3 regions of the Methylobacterium sp. M6A4_1b genome follow, and region 2 is predicted to be linked to each of the others. Evidence: riboswitches for the same ligand, from Rfam matches in the RefSeq annotation. Region 2 holds a riboswitch; each other region holds the start of a gene.
What was found. Region 2 has a riboswitch for cobalamin ahead of ACLBWX_RS15790 (TonB-dependent receptor). Riboswitches for the same ligand answer to the same signal wherever they lie in the genome.
Positions count from the first base shown of each region.

Region 1 (2,253 bases), on a different contig from region 2:
ACGCCACCGCCACCGTGCAGGGCCGCTTGCAGACGGAGAGGCATTCGACGCTCTCGACCGTGATGCCGGGGTGGCCGCCGGCGCTGACGGCCTCCTGGAGGGCGGCGAGCAGGCGGGCGCCGGCGCGCGGCTCCGACGCGTCGCCCGTCGCCCGGCAGGTGGCGCAGACGTAGAGGGTCACGGGCGCGGCGGTTTCCAGCTCAGGCATGGACGGCCCGGCTCCGGCCGAACAGGCCCCAGGCCCAGCCATAGGCCAGCCCGATCACCGCCCAGAACACGAAGGCGATGCCCAGCGAGCGCGCGGCGAATTGTGCCGCGTAGGAGGCCGGCAGGTTCGAGGCGGCGTGGCTCGCCTCCGGCGCGCCCGCCAGATGCGGCGCGACGAGGAGGACGATGCCGCCCGCGATCGTGATCGGCGCCCGCCGGATCGCGATGAGATACAGCCCCACGGCGGTGGCCACGGCCGTCATCACCCACCAGAACTGGCGGTCGGCCAGGGGCGCGGCCTCCATGCCGGGGAGTTCCGGCGCGAGGCCGAGGGCGGGGGCCAGCGCCACCGCGAGAAAGCCCCCGACGGCGAAGCGCAAGCCCGTTTCGGGATTGGGCTCGCGGTTGCAGGCGAGCAGGACGGCGCCGAGCAGGAGCGCGTAGCCGACGCCGCCCACGAGCGTGGCCAGGGCCGTGAAGGCCATGCGCGGCAGGCCGGGGCCGGGCTGCCACGCGGGTGCGACCTCGCCGCCCGCGACGGACGGGTCCTTGGTGCCGTGATCGTGACCGCCGTGCACGCGCACGATCAGCGAGGCGCGGGTCGGCAGGACGGGTGCGGCGGAGGCCTGCGTCTCGTAGCGCTCGGCCGCGATGATGAGCGGCGAGGTGAGCGCGAGCTGCAGGCCCGTCGCGACGACAGCCGCGAGGAAGCCGGCGACCAGGGCCGCCGACACGAGCCGGATGATCATGAGAGGTGCTGCCTTAAGCGGAGGCGCTCAGTGGCAGGGGAAGTTCTGGCTGTGGCGGAAGTCGTGCGCCGCGTTGTGCAGCGCCATCGCCGGGGCGAAGCCCGCCATGAACACGAGGCCGAGGCCGAGGAAGGCGGCCACGAGCACGGCGCCGAGGCGCTCGTTGGTGCGGGTGCCGGTCAGGACGAGGGTGTTGGTCGACATCAGGTCATCTCCTGGCCGCCCCGCCGGCGGCCGTCACGAATCGCGCGGGTGGACGGCAGGTCCACTCTCGGAGGCAGGTCTCCTGGCTCGCGGGTCGCTGGTCCTGCCGCCTTCCCGGATCGCTCCAGTGGCCGATGGCAGTCCCGTCTCCGCTCACAGTTGCGGGGGCAGCCGCGGTTTCAGGGTCGCCCCCTCACCGCATTCCCTTTTCACCCCGTTCCCGGGGCACCGTCCGATCCACGCTTCTACGCGGTTGCCGATCTCCTGACAACGCGACCCGGGCGGTTTCGCGCCTTTGACCTCGAGCCCCGATTTCGGGCACAGCATTCCGCATGCCGCACCCCACGCCCCGAATGACCCTCGTGCTCGGAGGCGCGCGCTCGGGTAAGAGTGCTCACGCCGAGGCGCTGATCGAGGCGTTCCCGCGACCCTGGCTCTACCTCGCCACCGCCCAGGCCTGGGACGATGAGATGCGGGCGCGCATCGCGCTCCACCGCGACCGCCGCCCGGACGGCTGGATCACGCAGGACGTGCCGCTCGCCTTGGCCGAGGCGGTCGCCGCCGCGACCGGGCCGGTGCTCGTCGATTGCCTGACCCTCTGGCTCACCAACCTGATCCTGTCGGAGGCCGACCTGGAGGCCGCCACCGCCGCGCTGCTCGCGGCCTGCGCGGCGGCGCCCGGCCCGGTGGTCCTCGTCGGCAACGAGGTCGGCCTCGGGATCGTGCCGGAGAATGCGCTGGCCCGCCGCTTCCGCGACGCCGCCGGACGCCTGCACCAGCGCCTCGCGGCGCAGGCGGACCGCGTGGTGCTCACGGTGGCGGGCCTTCCCCTGATCGTGAAACCCCAGCCCGGAGCCACCCCATGAACGATGCCGACCGCCATCGCGAGAAGATGGAGAAGCGCAAGGCCGTGCAGGACGCTGAGGTTGCGGAGAAGACGATCGAGAAGGGGCTCCTGATCGTCAATACCGGCCCGGGCAAGGGCAAGACCACGGCGGCGCTCGGGTTGATGCTGCGGGCCCTCGGCCATGGCTGGCGGGTCGGCGTCGTGCAGTTCATCAAGGGCGCCTGGGACACGGGCGAGAAGCACGCC
Region 1 covers NZ_JBKEZQ010000026.1:35,795-38,047, reverse strand. The annotation lists gene ACLBWX_RS19285 (DUF1636 family protein) at 1-208, opposite strand, end outside; gene ACLBWX_RS19280 (CbtA family protein) at 201-956, opposite strand; gene ACLBWX_RS19275 (CbtB domain-containing protein) at 984-1,160, opposite strand; cobalamin riboswitch at 1,216-1,409, opposite strand; gene cobU (bifunctional adenosylcobinamide kinase/adenosylcobinamide-phosphate guanylyltransferase) at 1,493-2,026, shown strand; gene cobO (cob(I)yrinic acid a,c-diamide adenosyltransferase) at 2,023-2,253, shown strand, end outside.
Region 1: linked by a shared signal. The riboswitch ahead of ACLBWX_RS19275 (CbtB domain-containing protein) and the one ahead of ACLBWX_RS15790 (TonB-dependent receptor) in region 2 are both predicted to bind cobalamin.

Region 2 (2,253 bases):
GAAGGCGGGCCGGCGCGGTCACGCGGGGGCGTGGGTCCGGACGCCGGTGCCCAGGTCCTGCGGTTCAGGACGCCGCGGAGCCCTCCGGCTCCCGTGCGGCCGTCTTCGGTTCGTTGCGGGCGCGCGCGGCGCGCAGCTCCCGCTCGGCCATCAGCCAGAACTCGACCTCGAATCCCTCGGGGCGGTGGTTGCGCTCCCAGATCTCATGGGCGCGCTCGCGGATCCGCTCGAACGTGATCTCCTCATCGGACATCGTGCTTCCTGCTCCTTCTGTCTCGGTCACAGCACGCCGCGTCGACGCGGGGCCAACGCTCCAGCGCGGGTTTCGTCCCCGGAATCCTGCCGCCCGGCGGTTTTCCACAGGCGGCCGGCGCCGTTTGACCCCCGCCCCGGAAACCGCTTAGCTTGTCTTCGACGGTTCCTCTTTATCGAGGATCAAAAGGGAACGCGGTGAGGGTGCAGGCCCGAGGCCGCGGCTGCCCCCGCAACTGTGAGCGGCGAGCCCATCATCAACACGTCACTGGGTCCTCGGGCCTGGGAAGACGATGAGAGGGCGGTGACCCGCGAGCCAGGAGACCTGCCGTCAGTCGTGGTCACACGCGAAACGCGCTGGGCGGGGTGCCCCGGCGGGTGTCGGGGCGTTCGCGGATCGCGAACGGGTCGGCCTCGTTCGCGGTGACGTGCCACTTCGCGCGACCCGTCGCGTCAGCCGTCCCGTCGATGTCCGTGCTCGCCCGCGCACCCCGCTCCCGCATGCTCCCTCCGGCCGCCCCGCGCGGCCCGGACGCGGCTGCGCTGCGGACAAGGATGCTGGGAGCCCGGCCGCATGATTGTAATGTTATAACATTCGTTCTAGCGGAGACGGCAGGTCGGCCCCGACCGATGCCCGCGCCCATCCCTGGTTGTTCCATGCTCGTCGCCCCGATCCCATCCCGAACCGCGAACACGCGCGGGTTGCAAGGTCAGACCTTGCCCGCGCGACAGGTCCTGCGCCTGGCGGCCCTGCTCGGCGGCCTGATGCCGGTCTCCGCCGGGGCCGAGACCCGGGAGGCCCAGACCCGGGAGGTCCCGCCCGCCGTGACCCTGGAGACCCTGGAGGTCTCGGGGTCCGGGCGGGGCGGCCCGGCGCCCGCCGAGGGCCTCAACCTGCGCAGCCCCGGCCGCAGCGCCAGCCGTCTCGGCCTGACGCCCCTGGAAACCCCCGCCAGCGTCGACGTGATCGCGGGCGAGACCACCCGCCTGCGCGGCCAGAACACGGTCGCCGAGGCCGTCACCCAGAACGCCACCGGCATCACCACGGTGGCGTCGCCCGGCAACGGCAACGGCGCCTTCACGGCCCGGGGCTTCGCCGGCCCGAACTCGATCCAGCAGCTCTACGACGGCACCCGCCTGTTCGTGGGCGCCGGCACCGTGACCTTCCCGTTCGACACCTGGAACGTCGAGCGCATCGAGGTCCTGCGCGGCCCGGCCTCCGTGCTCTACGGCGACGGCGCCATCGGCGGCGTGGTCAACGTGGTGAGCAAGAAGCCGGTCTTCACGCCCCTCAACGAGGCCCGCGCCGCGGTCGGCTCGGACGGCCTCGCGCGCCTCGCCCTCGATTCCGGCGGGCCGATCGGCGAGGCCCTGGCCTACCGCCTCAACGTCAGCGGCAACCGCGCCGAGGGCTGGATCTCCCCGGACGGCAGCTTTCGCAACCTCGCGGTCTCGGGCGCCCTGACCCTGCAGGCGACCCCCGACCTCGCCGTCACCCTGAGCCACGATTTCGGCTACCAGGAGCCGGCCCGCTACTGGGGCACGCCGCTCGTCGACGGGCGCATCCGCGACGCCCTCCGGTTCAACAACTACAACGTCCGCGACGCGCAGATCCTCTGGACCGACAACTGGACCCAGTTGCGCACCGAATGGAGCCCGAGCGCCGACGTCACCATCCGCAACACCGCCTACCGGCTCCAGAGCCGGCGCCAGTGGCGGGACGTCGAGCAATACGCCTTCGATCGCGACACTGGGCGGATCGACCGCTCGGACTACATCGAGATCTACCACCAGCAAGAGCAGGTCGGGAACCGGCTCGACGCGACCGTCCGGGGCACGCTGTTCGGGTTCCGCAACGAATTCCTGGCCGGGTTCGACGTGAACCACATCGCCTTCCGGCACACCAACAACTTCGCCTCCGACGGCGGCGGGCTCGTCACGAGCGTCGACCCCTTCGCCTATGAGCCCGGGCTGTTTCCCGCCAACGGCCGCGCCGGCCCG
Region 2 covers NZ_JBKEZQ010000016.1:13,892-16,144, forward strand. The annotation lists gene ACLBWX_RS15780 (acyltransferase family protein) at 1-22, opposite strand, end outside; gene ACLBWX_RS15785 (DUF2934 domain-containing protein) at 65-253, opposite strand; cobalamin riboswitch at 399-599, shown strand; gene ACLBWX_RS15790 (TonB-dependent receptor) at 1,018-2,253, shown strand, end outside.

Region 3 (2,253 bases), on a different contig from region 2:
GCCGTCGTCGAGGATGCCGGTCGCGCCGGTCTGCAGGCCCGTGAGGCTGCCGGTGTTGACGTGGCCGGCGACGCGCAGCTGCCAGTCGGTGTTGAGGGCGTGCTCCAGCCGCACCTGCAGGAATGCGCTCTCGGAAACGGAATCGTCGCCCGGCTCGCCGAAGAAGCGCGAACGCGGGACGAGGCCGAGGCGATCGTTCACCGCGACGGTGCCCCGGTCGAAGGTCTGGCGGTTGCGCAGGTATTGCGCCTCGAACGTGATCTTGGTGTCGGGCGTCACCTGCCAGCTCACCACGGGCGCCACCAGAACCCGGTCGCCGTCGACGAAATCGCGAAAGCTGTCCTGGCGGGCGAGGACGCCGTTGAAGCGGTAGAGGACGCTGCCGTCCTCGTTCAGCGCGCCGCCGGCATCGACCGTGGTCCGGGCGGTGCCGAAGCTGCCGAACAGCGTGCCCATCTCCACGAAGGACCGGGCCACCGGCTGCTTCGTCAGGATGTTGACCGTGCCGCCCGGGTCGCTGCGGCCGTAGACGGCACCGGCCGGACCTTTCAGGACCTCGATGGACTGGACGTTCTGGGTGTCGGGCGCGCCGTTGTAGCCGCGGGCGATGTTGAAGCCGTTCTGGAAGATGTCCTGGGTGGCGAAGCCGCGCACCGAGTAGAGCGCGAGGTTCTGGGCGCCGAAGTCGTTCTGCTTGCCGACCCCCGGCACGTAGTCGAGGGCGCGCTCGACGCGCGTCGCGGCGGTGTCGACCAGGACTTCGCGCGGCACCACGTCGACCTGCTGCGGCACGTCCCTTCGCGGCGTCACCGTCTTGGTCCCGCTGTAGAGGTCCGGCACCCGATAGGTCGGGGTGGCCGTCAGGGTGCCCTCGACGGAGAGGGCGTCGAGCACCACGGCGGTCTCACCGGAGCGCGTCCCCTGGGCCGCAACGGCGGAGGGGATCGCGCAGGACAGGGCCAGCGCGGACCAGAACGGATTCGATGGACGATGGGACAAACGGACGGCCTCGGCAGTGGCACGTCACCGCGAACGAGGCCGGCCCGTTCGCGGTCCGCGAACGCCCCGACACCCGCCGGGGCACCCCGCCCAGCGCGTCTCGCGTGTGACCACGACTGACGGCAGGTCTCCTGGCTCGCGGGTCACGGCCCTCTCATCGTCTTCCCAGGCCCGAGGACCCAGTGACGTGTTGATGATGGGCTCGCCGCTTACAGTTGCGGGGGCAGCCGCGGCCTCGGGCCTGCACCCTCACCGCGTTCCCTTTTGATCCTCCGGGGAGGAACCGTCGAAGACAAGGAGACCGAAGAGACGGTTCGCCGTCAATCGCACTCCGAGGCTTTCCCATCGCATGTGTTCGGAAGGCGACAAGACGGCGTTCACGAAGATCGTCCCACGGCTCTCCCGCGTCTCGACGTCTTCGATTCCGAGCAATCCTTCGGGAAGCGACCCAGCAACCACGCCGCATCGTGCGATCCGTCCGTCGGCCAGGCACGAAAACGCACCGCGACGGCGGCCTTCATCGCGTGAAGCCGATGGGGACGCCGGTGTCGGGGTGCCGGAAGATCCCCATGCGAATCCCGTAGATGGCTTCGAGGGAGTCCGGCGTGAGGAGGTCGTCCGGAGAGCCGCGCCGAATGAGGCGCCCGCCGTGGAGGGCGAGGATCTCGTCGCAGTAGCGGGCCGCCAGGTTGATGTCGTGTAGCACCACCAGCACCGTGACGTCGCGCGCGTCGGCCAGGCGCCGGACCAGGGCCATCACGTCGACCTGATGTGCGACGTCGAGGGCCGAGATCGGCTCGTCGAGGAGGAGGCAGCCGGCATCCTGCGCCACCAGCATGGCGAGCCAGACCCGCTGCCGCTCGCCCCCCGAGAGGCTGTCGACGAGACGCTCGGCGAAGGTCTCCGTATCGGTGAGGGCCATCGCCTCGGCGACGATCCGGCGGTCGGCGGCCCCGACCCGCCCCAGGGCTCCGTGCCAGGGATAGCGGCCCATGGCGACGAGCTCGCGCACCAGCAGTCCCGGCGCCTGAGGCGTCGCCTGCGGCAGGTAGGCGACGGCGCGCGCGAAGGCCCGGTCGCCCCAGGCATCGAGGGGGCGGCCCCGGAAGCTGATGCGGCCCCCGCTCGGGCGCTGCTGGCGACCCAGCAGCTTGATCAAAGTCGATTTGCCGGAACCGTTATGCCCCACGAGGCCGACGACGCCCCGGCTCGGCAAATCGAGGGTGAGCGGGGCGAGGAGCTGCCGCCCGGGCA
Region 3 covers NZ_JBKEZQ010000039.1:11,289-13,541, forward strand. The annotation lists gene ACLBWX_RS21475 (TonB-dependent siderophore receptor) at 1-999, opposite strand, end outside; cobalamin riboswitch at 1,104-1,302, opposite strand; gene ACLBWX_RS21480 (ATP-binding cassette domain-containing protein) at 1,517-2,253, opposite strand, start outside.
Region 3: linked by a shared signal. The riboswitch ahead of ACLBWX_RS21475 (TonB-dependent siderophore receptor) and the one ahead of ACLBWX_RS15790 (TonB-dependent receptor) in region 2 are both predicted to bind cobalamin.